One region of the Streptomyces sp. NBC_00859 genome, then DNA from elsewhere that is predicted to be linked to it. Evidence: predicted binding sites of a transcription regulator. Region 1 holds the regulator's gene; each other region holds the start of a gene.
The links. The regulator HrcA, encoded in region 1, represses chaperone genes, less so after heat shock. The targets are predictions, from matches to a motif close to TTNGCACTCNGNNNNNCNGAGTGCNAA.

Region 1 (5,898 bases):
CGTACACCTAAATCCGCGGGTGGGGTACCTAGGAGGGATACCTAGGCCGTATCCGCGAAGCCGCGCCCGGCGTGCGACGCCCGATACGCACTCTCGCCGCACCGGGCGACGGCGCGACTTCGCGGACACGGCCCAGGACCGCGGCGCCACGGCAGCCCTACTTGCCCGGATACTGCGTCACCGTGGCGGTCACGGTGACGGTGGCCGTCGGCCGTGCGCCGCCGGGGTCCGGCGGCGTGGCACTGGCCGCCGGGGGCGGCGCCGCGCAGTTGCCGAGCAGCGTGGCCCTGAACGCGAGATCCCCGCCGATCCTGCCGGTCACGTCCCCGCTCACACACCGGCCGTCGACGGTCCTGGTCACCTTGCCCTTGACGGTGATGTCCTTCTTGTCCTTGGTCCTGCCCTGGCAGTCGACCTGTGCCAGGCCGTGCACGGACGCGGACGCGGCGGGCGAGGGCGACGTACCGGTACCGGCGTCGGCCGTGCAGGTCAGCCAGTCGACAGCGACGCCGTGGTGCTCCAGGGCGCTGGTGGCGGTGCGGTCGGTGGTGTACGCGACGGACGCGGTGTCGACGCCGTCGACCGGGTCACAGCCCGCGACGCCCACAACTGCCGCGCCGACAGCGCAGATCGCCACAAGAACCGATGTGCCACGTACGCGGCTCAATGCCCCCATACGGGGCAGGATCCCATCGAACGCGGCCGTTGTGCAGCCCTCTTGGGCGTACTTCACTCTCGCGGGTGCGCAACAGGGCGGGGCCGGAGCGGAGTCAGCCCCAGCGTCCCGTCCGTGCGAGCAGCAGCGCCCCGGCGACCGTGCCGGCCGTGGACGTGCGCAGCACGCTGCGCCCCAGCCGGTAGACCCCGGCCCCGGCCGCCGTGAAAGCCGTCAATTCGTCGGGCGAGACTCCGCCTTCGGGGCCGACGACCAGCACGATCTCTCCCCGCGTGGGGAGTTCGGCCGCGGCCAGCGGCTCGCTGCCGTACTCCTGGTCCTCGTGCAGCACCCCTGCGAAGTCGGCGTCCGCGAGGAGCCGCGCGACCTGCTTGGTGCTCAGCGCGTCGGCGATCTCGGGGAAGCGGGTCCGCCGCGACTGCTTTCCCGACTCCCGTGCCGTACTGCGCCATTTGGCGAGGGACTTCGCTCCCCGGTCGCCCCGCCACTGGGTGATGCAGCGCGAGGCCTGCCACGGCACGATCGCGTCGATGCCCGTCTCCGTCATGGTCTCGACGGCGACCTCACCGCGGTCGCCCTTGGGCAGCGCCTGGACGACGGTGATCCGGGGGGCGGGCGGCGGATCGTCGGTGGTGGAGTCCACCCGGACGACCAGCTGGTCCTTGCCCTCCGCCGACAGTACGACGGCCCTCGACCAGCGGCCCGCGCCGTCGGTCAGTACGACGTCCTCGCCGGCCCGCAGCCGCTTCACGGACACCGCGTGCCGTCCCTCGGGACCGTCCAGGACGAATCTGCCGCCGGGGGGCACATCGAGGCCGCCGGCCGCGTCGACGACGAAGACCGGGGCCGTCATGAGGCGCCGCCGGTGGCCAACGCGGCGCGCGCCGCGTCCAGTTCGGACACCAGCACCTCGACGAGCTGACCCGCGGGCAGCTCCCGGGCGAGGCGGTGGCCCTGCCCGGCCCAGAGCGCCATGCCCTGGGCGTCGCCCACTCCGGCCGCGGCCTTGCGCAGCCCCGCGGTGAGATGGTGCACCTGCGGGTAGGCGACGGGCGCGTACGGCCCGTGCTCGCGCATGAACCGGTTGACGAGGCCACGCGCCGGGCGCCCGCTGAACGCGCGGGTGAGATCGGTGCGGACGAAGAGCGGGTTCGTCAGTGCCTGCTTGTGCAGCGGGTTCGCCCCGGACTCCGGGCACACCAGGAAAGCCGTACCGAGCTGCGCCGCCTCCGCGCCCGCCGCGAGCACCGCGGCGATCTGGGAACCGCGCATCAGACCGCCGGCCGCCAGGACCGGCAGCTGGACCGTCTCCCGCACCTGCGTGATGAGCGACAGCACACCGATGCCGGAGCCGTCCGCCTGCGGGTCGTCGCGGTGCGTGCTCCGGTGGCCGCCGGCCTCGACACCCTGCACGCACACCGCGTCGGCACCGCACCACTGGGCGGCCTGTGCCTCCTCGGCGGTGGTGACGGTGACGATGGTGAAGGTGCCGGCCCGGTCGAGGGCGTCGAGCACGTCTCGGGAGGGACAGCCGAAGGTGAAGGAGACGACAGGAACGGGGTCGTCGAGCAGGACCGCCAGTTTTGCCTCGTACCCGTCGTCCGTGCTGCCCAGTACATCGCCGAGTGGTGTCTCGTACCAGGTGGACTCACCGGCGAGCTGATGGCTGTAGACCTCGACGGCCGCCGGGTCGGCGTTCTCCGGCTGGGGCATGAACAGGTTCACGCCGAAAGGCTGGGAGGTCAGCCCGCGAAGCTGCTTGATCTCCTCGTACATGCCGTCGGCGGTCTTGTACCCGGCGGCCAGGAACCCGAGGCCGCCCGCCTCGGAGACGGCTGCGGCGAGCTGCGGGCCTGAAGCACCGCCCGCCATGGGGGCCTGCACGATCGGATATCGGCAGAGATCGGCGAGTGCGGAGGACATGACCGCATCGTGTCACGTCCTCCGCACCGCATCGAATCGGCGCCCGGCCACAACCGGGGCGGATAAGCGGCGTCGGGCCGATCCCGCTACCGCCCGTTGAACGCGTCCTTCAGCCGTGAGAACAGCCCCTGCTGGCCGGGCTGGAACTGGCCGGTCGGCCGTTCCTCACCGCGCAGCTTGGAGAACTCCCGCAGCAGGCGCTCCTGTTCGGCGTCCATCTTGGTCGGGGTGAGCACCTCGACGTGCACGATCAGGTCACCCCGGCCGCCGCCGCGAAGATGCGTGATGCCGCGCTGGTGCATCGGGATCGACTGCCCGGACTGCGTGCCCGGCCGGATATCGACGTCCTCCAGCGCGTCCAGCGTCTGCAGCGGCACCTTGGTGCCGAGCGCGGCCGCCGTCATCGGGACCGTCACCGTGCAGTGCAGGTCGTCGCCCCGCCGCTGGAAGACCGCGTGCGGCAGCTCGTGGATCTCGACGTACAGGTCGCCGGCGGGGCCGCCGCCGGGGCCGACCTCGCCCTCGCCCGCAAGCTGGATCCGGGTGCCGTTGTCGACACCGGCCGGGATCTTCACCGTCAGGGTGCGGCGGGAGCGGATGCGCCCGTCGCCCGCGCACTCGGGGCACGGGGTCGGCACGACCGTGCCGAAGCCCTGGCACTGCGGACACGGCCGCGAGGTCATGACCTGGCCCAGGAAGGACCGGGTGACCTGCGAGACCTCACCGCGTCCACGGCACATGTCGCAGGTCTGGGCCGACGTGCCGGGGGCCGCGCCCTCGCCGCTGCAGGTCGTACAGACCACAGCGGTGTCGACCTGGATGTCCTTCGTCGTACCGAAGGCCGACTCGTTGAGGTCGATCTCCAGCCGGATCATCGCGTCCTGGCCGCGCCGCGTACGCGACCTCGGCCCGCGCTGGGACGACGTACCGAAGAACGCGTCCATGATGTCCGAGAAGTTGCCGAAGCCGCCCGCGCCGAAGCCGCCGGCTCCGCCGCCGCCCGCCTGCGAGAGCGGGTCGCCGCCGAGGTCGTAGACCTGCTTCTTCTGCGGGTCCGACAACACCTCGTAGGCGGCGTTGATCTCCTTGAAGCGTTCCTGCGTCTTGGGATCGGGATTGACATCCGGGTGGAGCTCGCGCGCCAATCGCCGGAATGCCTTCTTGATCTCGTCCTGGGAAGCGTCGCGGCGCACGCCGAGAACGGCGTAATAGTCCGTGGCCACTTACGACTCCGCCAGGATCTGTCCGACGTAACGTGCCACTGCGCGTACCGCTCCCATCGTTCCGGGGTAGTCCATGCGGGTCGGTCCGACCACGCCGAGTTTGGCGACTGCCTCGTCGCCCGAACCGTAGCCGACGGCGACGACCGATGTGGACGTCAGGCCCTCGTGGGCATTCTCATGCCCGATGCGTACGGTCATGCCCGAGTCCTCACCGAGCAGTTTGAGGAGCACGACCTGCTCCTCCAGCGCTTCCAGCACCGGCCTGATGGTCAGTGGGAAGTCATGTCCGAATCGCGTCAGATTGGCGGTTCCGCCGATCATCAGCCGTTCCTCGGTCTCCTCGACCAGCGTTTCGAGCAAGGTCGCGAGCACCGTGGAAACCGTACCCCGGTCCTCCTGCTCGAAGGACTCGGGAAGGTCCTGCACCAATTGTGGTACGTCCGCGAAGCGCCGCCCCACCACCCGGCTGTTGAGCCGGGCACGGAGATCGGCGAGAGAAGTCTCACCGAACGGCCCCGGGCAGTCGACAAGACGCTGCTCCACCCGCCCGGTGTCCGTGATCAGCACGAGCATCAGCCGGGCCGGTGCCAGTGCGAGCAGCTCCACGTGCCGCACCGTGGAACGGGTCAGCGACGGGTACTGCACCACGGCGACCTGCCGGGTGAGCTGTGCGAGAAGCCGCACGGTCCGGCCCACCACGTCGTCGAGGTCGACGGCGCCGTCCATGAAGTTCTGGATGGCGCGCCGCTCGGGCGACGAGAGGGGCTTGACGCCCGCGAGCCGGTCGACGAAGAGCCGGTACCCCTTGTCCGTGGGGATACGGCCCGCGCTCGTGTGCGGCTGGGCGATGAATCCCTCGTCCTCCAGGGCCGCCATGTCGTTGCGGACGGTGGCCGGTGAGACACCGAGCCGGTGCCGCTCGGTGAGCGCCTTGGAGCCGACGGGCTCCTCGGTGCCCACATAGTCCTGGACGATGGCGCGCAACACTTCGAGTCTGCGTTCGCTGAGCACCCGCGCACACCTCCAGCTGTCGGTCCGGCCTACCTGGCACTCGGGATGTTCGAGTGCCAGCGACGTCCCAGTGTACGGCGGAGACGTTCACTGCTGGCAAGGGCGGGCCTTCGCACGGTCGCGCCGGTGTCCGCCGTCCGGGATAGCGTCGCCGTATGGACGCCGCTTGGGAAGACTCCGGCTGGGAACAGCTGGCCGCGGGGGTCGGCCGCTACCGTCTCCCCCGCTGGGACGCGACAGCCGGGCTCGTGGCGGGCCGGGACGGCGCGCTGCTGTTCGACACGGGTGCGACGCTGCGCGAGGGCCGGGAGCTCCGGACGCGGGCGGAGGCGGTCCTGGGCCGCAGAGTGACGCACATCGCGCTGAGCCACCCCCACTTCGACCATGTGCTGGGCACCGCCGTGTTCGCGGGTGTACAGGTCTACGGCGCGGTGGGCACAGACGCGCTGCTCGCCCGGGGCTCCCGCGGCGCCGACGCGCTGCGCCGGGACGCGGTGCGTCACGGGGTCCCGGCCCCGGAGGCGGCCGAAGCGGTGGCGCACCTGGTCGCTCCGCACCATCCGGTCTCCGGGGAGCTGACCCTGGAGCTGGGCGGCCTCCGGGTCACCCTGGTGAACTGCGGCCCCGGGCACACCGGCCACGACCTGGCGCTGCTCGTCCCCGGAGGCCAGTGCGGGCCGGGCGGCGGATCCGGCGACCGCGACATCGTCTTCTGCGGGGATCTGATCGAGGAGTCGGGCGAGCCGCAGGCGGGCCCCGACGCGATGCCCGCCCGGTGGCCCGCCGCGGTGGACCGGCTGCTGGCGCTCGGCGGCGAGGACGCGCTGTACGTGCCGGGGCACGGCGCTGTGGTCGACGCCGCGTTCGTCCGCGGTCAGCGGGATGTGCTGGCAGCGCGGTCAAGGGTGTCGTAGCGTCTGCGGAATGCGCAGCTACAGCCCCGACTTCACGCCGCCGTGGAAGAAGCAGACGCCCGCCCGCGAGGTCACGGCGGAGCCCGATCTGGTCGTCGAGGAGATCGCCACCGGGTTCTGCGGTGCGGTGATCCGGTGCGAGAAGACGGCC
Region 2 (5,898 bases), 1.1 Mb from region 1:
TTCCACGGCACCGTCACCTTTACCTTGGCCCGACTCTGGCTCCGCCCGTGATCCGTCGGCCGGAACCTGGCGGTGGGGTGCTCGAAAAAGCAGTGGAGCGGCGCCGCTGCGCACCATTACCGTGCTGCCGAACCAGTCGTCCAGGCAAGGACATGCCTTGTACACCCTGTGAGACCTCCCGAGTGCTGATTCGTCGCGCGCCGCACATGTGCGGCGCGCTCCTTTCTGCTGCGGTCTTCTCACTGAAACCGGTGTACTTCTGTGCTCAACAACTGGGTCGTCATGCCCACCTGCCTGCCTCTCGTCGTCCGGCGTTGCCACACATGCGCGTCTGAACGCTTCCGGGCAAACGGCAAGTTCCGTGTCAACGCACACCACAAGCTCATCGACGCCTGGCTCCTCGTGCTCTGCACCTCTTGCGGGGAGACGGCAAGGCTCACGGTCCTGGAGCGGGTGAATGTGCGCTCCATACGGCCTGAACTGCTGGACCGCCTGCATTCCAACGACCTCGGCCTGACAGCCGAGTTGCTCCAGGGTCCGGTCATGCAGCGCCGCAATCGCATCGCCCTCGACTGGGACAACGCCTGGCGTCTCGACACCGGCGGATCGGATCACCTGGGCCGCGAGGCGATCGACGTCCGGGTCCGCTTCGCGGGGCGGATCCCTGTCCGGCCGGTGCGATTGATCGCTGAAGGCTGCGGTCTTTCGCGGGCCGAGGCCGAGAGACTGATCACGGAGGGGAAACTCGTTTCGGCAGTCCGGCAGAACGGCAAGCTCTCCGGCGACTTCACCTTCACGCTCAAGCGCTGAGCCTTCCCCAGGGACCTGGGGCCTGTCCGGCAGAATCCGCCGGGCAGGCCCCAGCTACGGCGATCCGTTCCAGCATCTCCGGATACAGCATGCGAAGGATCGCGGATGGCCGTCCGGTACGGCGTGCTCGAACCGGCGAGCCGGCTCAGCTCACTGATCCCCGCCCGGCGCGCCCAGACCTCGTGTTCAAGACCCCGGGACGGTGGTCACCCCCGGCGGTGGAAAACCACCCCGCCCCAAGCCGCCCCGGAGCTCAAGCCCCGAGCCCCGAGCCCTCTTAACAGTGATGGGGTGGAGGGGCCTGATATCCCACCCAACCACCCTCCCCGCGCGCCCGGTTGACTTTTCGTGACCGACTTGCCACGGAAGGTGGCGAGGCTCTAGCGTGCTCACAGAACGTGAACGGCCCCGGTCGGTGCGCCAACACCGGCTCCGGGGCCTGACCAACTAGATCGAAAGAGCGTCGATCCATGGCTGACGGCCACTTTAATGCTGCCCCCCATCCGGCACACACGCCCCCTCACCCGATGGCCAATCCGGGTTACGGGAAGCGTTCCGCGACCGGTCAACGTCCGCACACCGCACCAGACTTCGCACACTTGCCGCCCCGCGAAGCGGCCATCGCCGCGTACATCGACCGGCTGCCGGACGGGTCGGACATCTCCGTGAAGACGCTCGCCAGAGTCCTGCCCTACGGACAGTGCGCGCTGCGGACGGCGCTCAACGCCCTCCAGCGCGCCGGGCATCTGCGCCGGGGCGCCGAGCACCTGACCGGGTCGGACAGCGCCCGGTGGGTGACGCGTACGTGGTTCTCCCGCTCGGCCCGCGACGACGCCTGGTGGGCCGCCTTCACCACCGGGGACGTACCGGATGCCCCGGTTCCGACGCAACGGCCCACCCGGTCGCGGGCGTTCATCCTGCTCGCCGCCCTCGGCCGCACCGCACCCTCGCTGAGCCTGTCGGCGGCCGACTGTGCGGCGCTGGAGCCCCTGGCCGCCGTGTGGTTCGACCGGGGCGCCACCGAACCCGAGATGCTGCACGCCCTGACCGCCGGGCTGCCCACCCCCGTGCACCGCGCGTCCTCACTCGTCCGCAGGCGGCTCACCGACAAGCTCCCGCCCGAGCGCGCACCGCATCCGGCGCCGCCCGCCCCGCGGCCCGCCCTGCGTGTCATGGAGTGCGGCAAGTGCGGCGCACCGGGGCTGCCGGAGGCGCTGCCGGGCGGCGAATGCGCGGAGTGCCGGGGAAGACCCGTGAGCCGCAAGGCCCCGCTCACCCCGGCGCAGGTCCACACCCGCGCGGCACAAGCCCGCGCGGCAGCGGCTGGGCAACGCGAGAGGACCCACGCATGACCGTTCAGCTCACTCGGCGCCGGAGCAGAGCACGATGGGGGGAAGGAGGCAACGCCATGACCCCAAGCCCCGCCGACCACGCCCAGATGTCCGTCGAGGACTTCGAGGAGCTCGCCCGCCACGCTCCCGAAACGTACGGCACTACGCTCACGCTTCCCGCTCCCGTCTCGATCACCCTGGAGACCGGGAAGCTCAAGGACTACGTTCGCTGAAGCCCCCCACCCCTCCCCGGCAAGCTCGCGAACGCCCGAGGGCGGTACCCCTTTCGAGAAGGGGTACCGCCCTCGGTCCGTACTGCTTGCCGTACTACTGCTGGAGCAGCCGATCCTCGCTGGAAGCAGAGGATCAGAAGTCCATGTCACCGCCCGGCATGCCGCCCGGAGCGCCGCCGGCAGCGGCCTTCTCCGGCTTGTCGGCGATGACGGCCTCGGTGGTGAGGAACAGCGCGGCGATCGACGCGGCGTTCTGCAGCGCGGAGCGCGTGACCTTCGCCGGGTCGATGATGCCCTCGGCGATCATGTCGACGTACTCGCCGGTCGCAGCGTTCAGGCCGTGGCCGACCGTCAGGTTGCGGACCTTCTCGACGACGACTCCGCCTTCGAGACCACCGTTGACGGCGATCTGCTTCAGCGGGGCCTCAAGGGCGAGCTTCACGGCGTTGGCGCCGGTCGCCTCGTCACCTTCGAGCTCAAGCTTCTCGAACACCGCGGAAGCCTGGAGCAGGGCCACGCCACCACCGGCGACGATGCCCTCCTCGACGGCCGCCTTCGCGTTGCGAACGGCGTCCTCGATGCGGTGCTTGCGCTCCTTGAGCTCGACCTCGGTCGCGGCACCGGCCTTGATGACGGCCACGCCGCCGGCCAGCTTCGCGAGGCGCTCCTGGAGCTTCTCGCGGTCGTAGTCCGAGTCGGAGTTCTCGATCTCGGCACGGATCTGGTTGACGCGACCCTGGACCTGGTCGCTGTCACCGGCACCGTCGACGATCGTGGTCTCGTCCTTGGTGATGACGACCTTGCGGGCGCGGCCGAGCAGGTCGAGACCGGCGCTCTCCAGCTTGAGGCCGACCTCCTCGGAGATGACCGTGCCACCGGTGAGGATGGCGATGTCGCCGAGCATGGCCTTGCGGCGGTCGCCGAAGCCCGGAGCCTTGACGGCGACGGACTTGAAGGTGCCACGGATCTTGTTGACGACCAGCGTCGACAGAGCCTCGCCCTCGACGTCCTCCGCGATGATCAGCAGCGCCTTACCGGACTGCATGACCTTCTCGAGCAGCGGAAGGAGGTCCTTCACGTTGCCGATCTTGGAGTTGACGATCAGGATGTACGGGTCGTCGAGCGACGACTCCATGCGCTCCATGTCGGTGGCGAAGTACGCCGAGATGTAGCCCTTGTCGAAGCGCATGCCCTCGGTGAGCTCAAGCTCGAGCCCGAAGGTCTGCGACTCCTCGACGGTGATGACGCCTTCCTTGCCGACCTTGTCCATCGCCTCGGCGATGAGCTCGCCGATCTGGGTGTCAGCGGCGGAGATGGAGGCCGTCGAAGCGATCTGCTCCTTGGTCTCCACGTCCTTGGCCTGCTCCAGGAGGGCGGCGGAGACGGCCTCGACGGCCTTCTCGATGCCACGCTTCAGGGCCATCGGGTTGGCACCGGCGGCGACGTTACGGAGGCCCTCACGGACCAGCGCCTGCGCGAGGACGGTCGCGGTCGTCGTACCGTCACCGGCGACGTCGTCCGTCTTCTTGGCGACCTCCTTGACCAGCTCGGCGCCGATCTTCTCGTACGGGTCCTCGAGCTCGATCTCCTTGGCGATGGAGACACCATCGTTGGTGATCGTGGGGGCGCCCCACTTCTTCTCAAGGACGACGTTGCGGCCCTTGGGGCCGAGGGTGACCTTGACGGCGTCGGCGAGCTGGTTCATCCCGCGCTCGAGACCGCGCCGTGCCTCCTCGTCGAACGCGATGATCTTGGCCATGTGAAGTGGTCCTCCCAGGACTGGGGGTCCCCCCGGACAAAGTCTGGGGGCGGGTGGAGTCAGACCTGGCGGCGCCCGCGACGGACGGCCTGCTTGCCCGGTGGTTCCTTGCCCCACCCGGCCCGCGGGCCTCGCCAACCCGATCTTTCTGTCACTCTCACTGGGAGAGTGCTAACGCCAATGATTAGCACTCGCCCCCATTGAGTGCAAGCGCCTTCGACGAAGGCGCAGGTGGGTGGCTGCGGTCGGGAGGTGCATGAGTGAAACAAGCACCTCCGAAGAAGGCTCCGCGAGGGGGCGGGCGGCGGCGGGGCGCACGTGTCTTCGAAGAAGGATCAGGCGGGCGGCTGCGCCCTCGTAACACCCTCAGGAAGCCCCCAGGGGACCCCGGGACGCACGAGGGGCCCGCACCCCTCTGCGGGGTACGGGCCTCTCGGCGTGAGTGCGTCGGTGGCCGATCGCGTCTGGATCAGACGGCGAGTTTGACCATGTCCGCCTGCGGACCCTTCTGGCCCTGCGAGATCTCGAACTCAACTCGCTGACCTTCTTCAAGGGTGCGGTAACCGTCCATCTGGATCGCGCTGTAGTGGACGAAAACATCCGCACCACCGTCGACCGCGATGAAGCCGTACCCCTTCTCCGCGTTGAACCACTTGACGGTGCCCTGAGCCATGCCTAACTCCCCTATTACTGGCCCTTGCGCAGAGCCCGCACTTCGCGGGATCCGGGTCAGACCTTGCGCCGGAACGCGTCGACCGCGGCTGAATGTATCTGCCCAACTGCCCTCTGCAACAGGTCAATCGGACGAGAATTCTGCACGCACCCGAACACCCGATTGGGGGGATTTCCGGGGATCCTCGGGCAAGTCGGGCCAGGCAAAGGGCACTTACGACGCAAAGGGATCGCACACATTGACCGGACCTTCTCGCGTTCTCATATGCACGTGGCACAGGCGACGAAGGGGGCTGCCCCAACTCTACCGCGTTCAATCATGCTGAATTGCCCCCTCCGCTTCGTGCGCGGAGAGGGCAATGGGTCCAGCGGGTGCCGCGGGGGCGTCGCAGCCCTGTGGGCGCGGCGCGGCGGCGGAGGGCTCGCTCAGCCGCCGGCGACGGCGGGGATGATGGAGACGCCCGCGCCGTCCGGCGTGGCCGTCTCCAGGCCCTGCTCGAAGCGGACGTCGTCGTCGTTCACGTACACGTTCACGAAGCGGCGCAGCTTGCCCTCGTCGTCCAGGACGCGGGCAGCGATGCCGGTGTGGTTCTTCTCCAGGTCGGCGAGGACCTCGGAGAGGGTGCCGCCGTCGGCGGCGACCTCGGCCTGTCCGCCGGTGTAGGTGCGGAGGATGGTGGGGATGCGGACCTTGACGCTCATGCGGATTGCCTTCCAGGAGTCCGGGGCGGGACGGGGCTGACTGATACGGATACGGGCAGGGCGCGGGCAGGGGCGCCGCCGGGCAGGGCGGGCCCGGCCCGGCGGGACGGGGCTCCGGTCAGGCGCCCGTGGCCAGACCGGCCTCGCGGAAGGCGTCCAGGGTCGGACGGATCGTCGCGGTCGGGCCGGACGTCGGGGCGACCGCGTCCAGGGTCTTGAGGCCGTCGCCCGTGTTCAGCACGACGGTGGTGAGGGAGGGGTCGAGGAGACCGGCCTCGATGAGCTTCTTCGTCACGCCGACGGTCACGCCGCCCGCGGTCTCCGCGAAGATGCCCTCGGTGCGGGCCAGCAGCTTGATCGCGTCGACGATCTGCGCGTCGTTGACGTCCTC
Region 3 (5,898 bases), 2.5 Mb from region 1:
TGCTCGGCGTGAACCCGACCACCTCGAACCCAACTGCCCCGAGACAGAACCAGAGTGCCGATGCCGGCGCAGCCGAGCCCGGCGCCATCGAGCCCGGAGCAACCGAGAAGGAGCACTGGGACCACCATGCACCACGCCACTGACAATCGGCCGGGCGTCCTGCTTGCGATGGCTCCAGGCATTGCGGAGCGTCTTCTCGCCGAGCGGCATCACGTCCGGCTCAACGCCCTTGCGCGTACGGACAGCCGCCTAATCGCTCACGACCTGGCCAGGCCCACAGCCGATATCACCGCGGCTCTCGCCGAGGCCGAAGTTCTCTTCACCTGCTGGGGCGCGACACCACTCACCGCGCGCATCCTGGACTCCGCGCCGCGCCTGCGGGCCGTCGTCCATGCGGCGGGTTCGGTCAAGCACCACATCACGGAGGCTTGCTGGGAGCGTGGCATCACCGTCACCTCGGCCGCCGCAGCCAATGCCCTGCCCGTGGCCGAATACACCCTCGCCACGATCCTGCTCACCAACAAGCGCGTCCTGGAGTCCGCGTCCCGGTACCGGGCGAAGCGCGGTGACCTCGAATGGCGGGACCCGCTGGACGGCGCGGGCAACTATCGCCGCACGGTCGGCATAGTGGGGGCCTCCCGGATCGGCCGCCGGGTGATCGAACTGCTGCGCCCCTTCGATCTGAGGGTCCTGCTGTACGACCCGTACATCGATGCGGGCGAGGCCACCGCGCTGGGCGTGGAGTCGGTACCGCTGGACGAACTCTGCGCGCGCAGCGACATCGTCACGGTTCACGCTCCGCAGCTTCCCTCCACCCTGCACATGATCGGGGCCCGTCAGCTGGCCGCGATGCGGGACGGAGCGACGCTGATCAACACCGCCCGCGGCTCGCTGGTCGATGAGGCAGCCCTGGTCCCGGAGCTGGCAGCCGGGCGGCTGTACGCGGTCCTCGACGTCACCGACCCCGAGACCCCCTGTGCGGGGTCGCCCCTCTACGACCTGCCGAATGTCCTGCTGACGCCGCATATCGCGGGTTCACTCGGCGGCGAGCTGCACCGGATGGCGGACCAGGCGCTGGACGAGCTTGAACGGTACGCGTCGGGACAGGCCTTCGCGGATCCGGTGCTTCCGTCGGACCTGACGCACTCGGCCTAGCCGCCGAGCACTCCCGAACGGACCCGTATGTGAACACCCGGGCTCCGGCCCTACTCCAAACCGCTGAGGCCCGGCACCCCTTCGAAGGGGTGCCGGGCCTCAGGCGTGCGATGTGCCAGCCTCAGTGAAACTGACAGCCTCAGTACGAGGTGACAGCCTCACTGCCAGGTGTCAGCCTCAGTGCGAGTGACCGTGGCCGTGGCCCGCCTCGGGCTCCTCCTCCGCCGGCTTCTCGACGACCAGGGTCTCGGTCGTGAGCAGCAGGGAAGCAATGGAAGCGGCGTTCTCCAGCGCGGAACGGGTGACCTTGACCGGGTCGATGACGCCGGCCTTCACCAGGTCGCCGTACTCACCGGTTGCGGCGTTGAAACCGTTGCCCTTGTCGAGCTCGGCGACCTTCGAGGTGATGACGTAGCCCTCGAGGCCGGCGTTCTCGGCGATCCAGCGCAGCGGCTCGACGGCGGCGCGGCGGACGACTGCGACACCGGTCGCCTCGTCGCCCGTCTTGCCCAGGTTGCCCTCGAGCACCTTGACGGCGTGCACCAGAGCGGAGCCGCCACCGGAGACGATGCCCTCCTCGACCGCAGCGCGGGTCGCGGAGATGGCGTCCTCCAGACGGTGCTTCTTCTCCTTGAGCTCCACCTCGGTTGCGGCACCGACACGGATCACGCACACGCCGCCGGCCAGCTTCGCGAGGCGCTCCTGGAGCTTCTCGCGGTCCCAGTCGGAGTCCGTGGACTCGATCTCGGCCTTGATCTGGTTGACGCGGCCCTGGACCTCGTCGGACTTGCCACCGCCGTCGACGATGACGGTGTCGTCCTTCGTGATGGTCACGCGGCGGGCGGTGCCCAGCACGTCGAGACCAGCCTGGTCGAGCTTGAGGCCGACCTCCTCGGCGATGACGGTGGCACCGGTGAGGGTGGCCATGTCGCCGAGCATCGCCTTGCGGCGGTCGCCGAAGCCGGGGGCCTTGACCGCGACCGCGTTGAAGGTGCCGCGGATCTTGTTCACGACCAGGGTCGACAGGGCCTCGCCCTCGACGTCCTCGGCGATGATCAGCAGCGGCTTGGAGCTGCCGGCCTGGATGACCTTCTCAAGGAGCGGCAGCAGGTCCTGGATCGAACCGATCTTGCCCTGGTGGATCAGGATGTACGGGTCGTCGAGGACGGCCTCCATGCGCTCCTGGTCGGTCACCATGTACGGCGAGAGGTAGCCCTTGTCGAAGGCCATGCCCTCGGTGAAGTCCAGGTCCAGACCGAAGGTGTTGGACTCCTCGACGGTGATGACACCGTCCTTGCCGACCTTGTCCATCGCCTCGGCAATGAGCTCGCCGACCTGCTTGTCCTGCGCGGAGAGACCGGCGACAGCAGCGATGTCCGACTTGTCATCGATCGGGCGGGCGGTCGCGAGGAGCTCCTCGGACACAGCCTTGACCGCGGCGTCGATGCCCTTCTTCAGGGAGGCGGGGGACGCACCGGCGGCGACGTTGCGCAGACCCTCGCGGACCAGCGCCTGAGCCAGCACGGTGGCGGTGGTGGTGCCGTCACCCGCGATGTCGTTGGTCTTGGTCGCCACCTCCTTCACCAGCTGCGCACCGAGGTTCTCGTACGGGTCGTCGAGCTCGACCTCACGGGCGATCGTGACACCGTCGTTGGTGATGGTGGGGGCACCGAACTTCTTGTCGATGACGACGTTGCGGCCCTTGGGGCCGATCGTCACCTTGACCGTGTCGGCAAGCTTGTTGACGCCGCGCTCAAGGGCGCGACGGGCGTCCTCGTCGAACTTCAGGATCTTCGCCATGGAGCTGATTCAGTCCTCTCAAAAACGAACTGCGCCCCCAGCGCCCGCCACTCGGTGTGCGAACACAGCAGATGCGGGGCCAGGGGCGCAGATCAAGAAATGCGTCGGTGAATTACTTCTCGACGATCGCGAGAACGTCGCGAGCCGAGAGGACGAGGTACTCCTCGCCGTTGTACTTCACCTCAGTCCCGCCGTACTTGCTGTACAGCACGACATCGTCGGCCTTGACGTCGAGCGGAAGACGCTCGCCGTTCTCGAAGCGGCCCGGGCCCACGGCCAGGACGACGCCCTCCTGGGGCTTCTCCTTGGCGGTGTCCGGAATGACCAGGCCGGAGGCCGTGGTCTGCTCGGCGTCGAGCGGCTGGACCACAATGCGGTCCTCGAGCGGCTTAATGGCAACCTTGGAGCTGGTTGTCGACACGATCCGGTCTCCCCCTTCGGAGATCTCACGGGGTGAACTGTCTGAGTGGCGACCGGATGGATCCGTCGTCGCGGGTGCCGGACCGGCCCGTCGCCATATTTGGCACTCTCCCGTGGGGAGTGCCAGAACTGAGACTAGGACGGCAGTTAGCACTCGGTCAAGCGGAGTGCCAATGTGCCTGCCCATGTCGTCATCCCGATCGACCTCCTGCCGCGCTCCTGCATGACTCCCCGGCAGCCTCGTGACGAGTCCCCCGCCGGCTTCGTGACGAGTCCCTGCCGGCCTCGTGACGATTTCCCGTCTCCACCTCTGACGACTCCTTGTCCAGCCACTGACGGCCTCGCGACGGCCATAAGAACGGGGCTCCGCCGGACTGCGGCCCAAGCTGTAACCACCCAGCCGGGTCGCCGACGCCTGAACAGCGGCACCTGATCACCGTCGCCGGGGGCCGCCCGTACCGGGTCGCCCCGGGCCACACCGGATCGCCCGTCCCGATCCCCGACAATGGACAGGTGACCGATCTCGACGCCTTCACCGCACTGTTCACCGATGAGGGCCCCGCCCTGCTCGAGTCCCTGCGGGGGTACGACCCCGCGCAGGAGCTGGCCGTCGCCACCCGGTTGCGCCGTTCCCACCCCACCGAGCTGGTATCCGCCGCCCTCGCCCAGGCACGGCTTCGGCAACGGGCCGTGCCGAAATTCGGCGCCGACGACGCGTACCGGATGTTCTTCACGCCCAACGGAGTGGAGCAGTCCACCCGTAAATCCGTCGCCGAATACCGCGCCGGCCGCTTCGCCGCGCTGGGTGTCCGCAGCGTCGCTGATCTGTGCTGCGGCATCGGCGGGGACGCTCTGGCACTTGCCCGCGCCGGGATCTCCGTACTGGCGGTCGACCGCGATCCGCTGACGGCCGAAGTCGTACGAGCCAACGCGGACGCCCTCGGGCTCAGCGATCTGATCGAGGTGCGGTGCGCTGATGTGGCGGATGTTGACACGGACCCGTACGACGCTGTCTTCGTCGACCCGGCACGGCGGGGCGGGCGAGGCCGGATCTTCAACCCTGAGGCGTACTCGCCCCCGCTGTCCTGGGCGACTGGCGCGGTGACCGGGCGTCCAGCGTCCGACCAGTCACCAGGGCCAGCGGGAACCACTGGCGTGACAGCCATCAAGACAGGAGTCGTCAAGACGGGGGCCATCAAGATTGCCCCCGGTATCCCCCACGAGATGATCCCGAGCAGCGCCGAGGGCGAGTGGATCTCCGACGGCGGTGATGTAAAGGAAGCGGTGCTCTGGTTCGGCACGGACCCAGGCCTGCGCCGTGCCACCCTGCTCCCTTCGGGAGCCACGCTCACCGGCCGAGGACTCCCTGACCCCGCGGTTCGCGCGCTGGGAAGGTATCTGTACGAACCGGATGGCGCCGTCATTCGCGCCCACCTCGTCGCCGAGGTCGCCGAAGAACTCGGTGGCGGGCTGATCGACGAGACCATCGCTTACATCACGGCGGACGACCTGCAGCCCACCCCGTACGCGACTGCCTACGAGATCACGGACGAGCTCCCCTTCGGCCTGAAAAAATTGAAGGCCCTGCTGCGTGAACGGAAGGTCGGGAACCTCACCGTCAAGAAGCGGGGCTCGGCGGTCGAACCGGAAGAGGTGCGACGCAGAGTGAAACCGCAGGGGCCGAACGCGGCCACTGTGATCCTCACCCGCGTCGCCGGCGCGCCCACCATGCTGATCGGTCAGCCCGCCGTCACCCCGCAGGCGACCCCCCGCTCCTGACGGGCCCTATGGACCTGACGGCCAGGCAGCCGGTTCTTCTCCCTCTCCCCGCCCTCCGTCTCCGGCCCGCCTCGACTCCCCATAGGGCAGACCCCCGACAACTGCTTCAGGCCAGGTCCGTCAGCTCGTCCGCGTACACCTGGGACAGTGGTTGCGGCCCCACGTACTGCTGGCAGTTGCACACCCCGGGCTCGAAGCTCAGCGGCTTCTTGTTCTCGTCCCAGGCCGTCGGCACCTCTACGGTCTCGTGACACTTACCGTGCCGGTCGTGCTTGGCGAGGTGATGCGTGCAGCCGCAAACTGGCTCGGGCGGTTTGTGCGCCGCCTCGAGCTCCCTGCGCTCCCGTTCGGCCGTCTGCAGCCGCTCCATCCTGCGCTCATGACGAGTGCGCAGCGCGGTACGGCCCGTATCGGCGATCCAGCCGAAGCCGCCGACCATGAAGAAGATGAATACCCACCAGAACCAGCTCACTTGCTGCCCCTTCCCCCGGCGCGTGTGTTCCGGTCCCAAGGTTACGCGTACGACCTCAGGGAGCCGTAGGCCGAGCACCAATCAGAGGTTGGGGTACTTGGCCGGTTGCTGAGGGGGTGGGGTGCGGCGCTGGGTGACGGCGTGGCTTCATGAAGCATGACGGCGTGGCTGCATGACGGCGTGGCTGTATGACGGCGTGGCTGCATGACGGCGTGGCTGCATGGGCGGGCTTGGAGGGTGTACCGCCGGATGACGCCGTAGGCCGGGTGTGT

Region 2: the regulator HrcA is predicted to act here: its motif matches at 4,282-4,308, upstream of groL (chaperonin GroEL).
Region 3: the regulator HrcA is predicted to act here: its motif matches at 3,523-3,549, upstream of groES (co-chaperone GroES).

What each region holds. Positions count from the first base shown of each region.
Region 1 covers NZ_CP108826.1:5,538,159-5,544,056, reverse strand. The annotation lists gene OG584_RS24255 (hypothetical protein) at 158-676, opposite strand; gene OG584_RS24250 (16S rRNA (uracil(1498)-N(3))-methyltransferase) at 771-1,529, opposite strand; gene OG584_RS24245 (nitronate monooxygenase) at 1,526-2,599, opposite strand; gene dnaJ (molecular chaperone DnaJ) at 2,686-3,822, opposite strand; gene hrcA (heat-inducible transcriptional repressor HrcA) at 3,823-4,833, opposite strand; gene OG584_RS24230 (MBL fold metallo-hydrolase) at 4,989-5,747, shown strand; gene OG584_RS24225 (DUF3097 domain-containing protein) at 5,758-5,898, shown strand, end outside.
Region 2 covers NZ_CP108826.1:4,488,111-4,494,008, reverse strand. The annotation lists partial or broken gene OG584_RS19495 (IS5/IS1182 family transposase) at 1-51, shown strand, start outside; gene OG584_RS19490 (DUF1062 domain-containing protein) at 262-810, shown strand; gene OG584_RS19485 (hypothetical protein) at 1,338-2,162, shown strand; gene OG584_RS19480 (hypothetical protein) at 2,219-2,374, shown strand; gene groL (chaperonin GroEL) at 2,508-4,133, opposite strand; gene OG584_RS19470 (cold-shock protein) at 4,603-4,806, opposite strand; gene OG584_RS19465 (MoaD/ThiS family protein) at 5,232-5,507, opposite strand; gene thrC (threonine synthase) at 5,626-5,898, opposite strand, start outside.
Region 3 covers NZ_CP108826.1:3,072,207-3,078,104, forward strand. The annotation lists gene OG584_RS13045 (hydroxyacid dehydrogenase) at 127-1,155, shown strand; gene groL (chaperonin GroEL) at 1,333-2,955, opposite strand; gene groES (co-chaperone GroES) at 3,068-3,376, opposite strand; gene OG584_RS13060 (THUMP-like domain-containing protein) at 3,889-5,154, shown strand; gene OG584_RS13065 (hypothetical protein) at 5,261-5,626, opposite strand.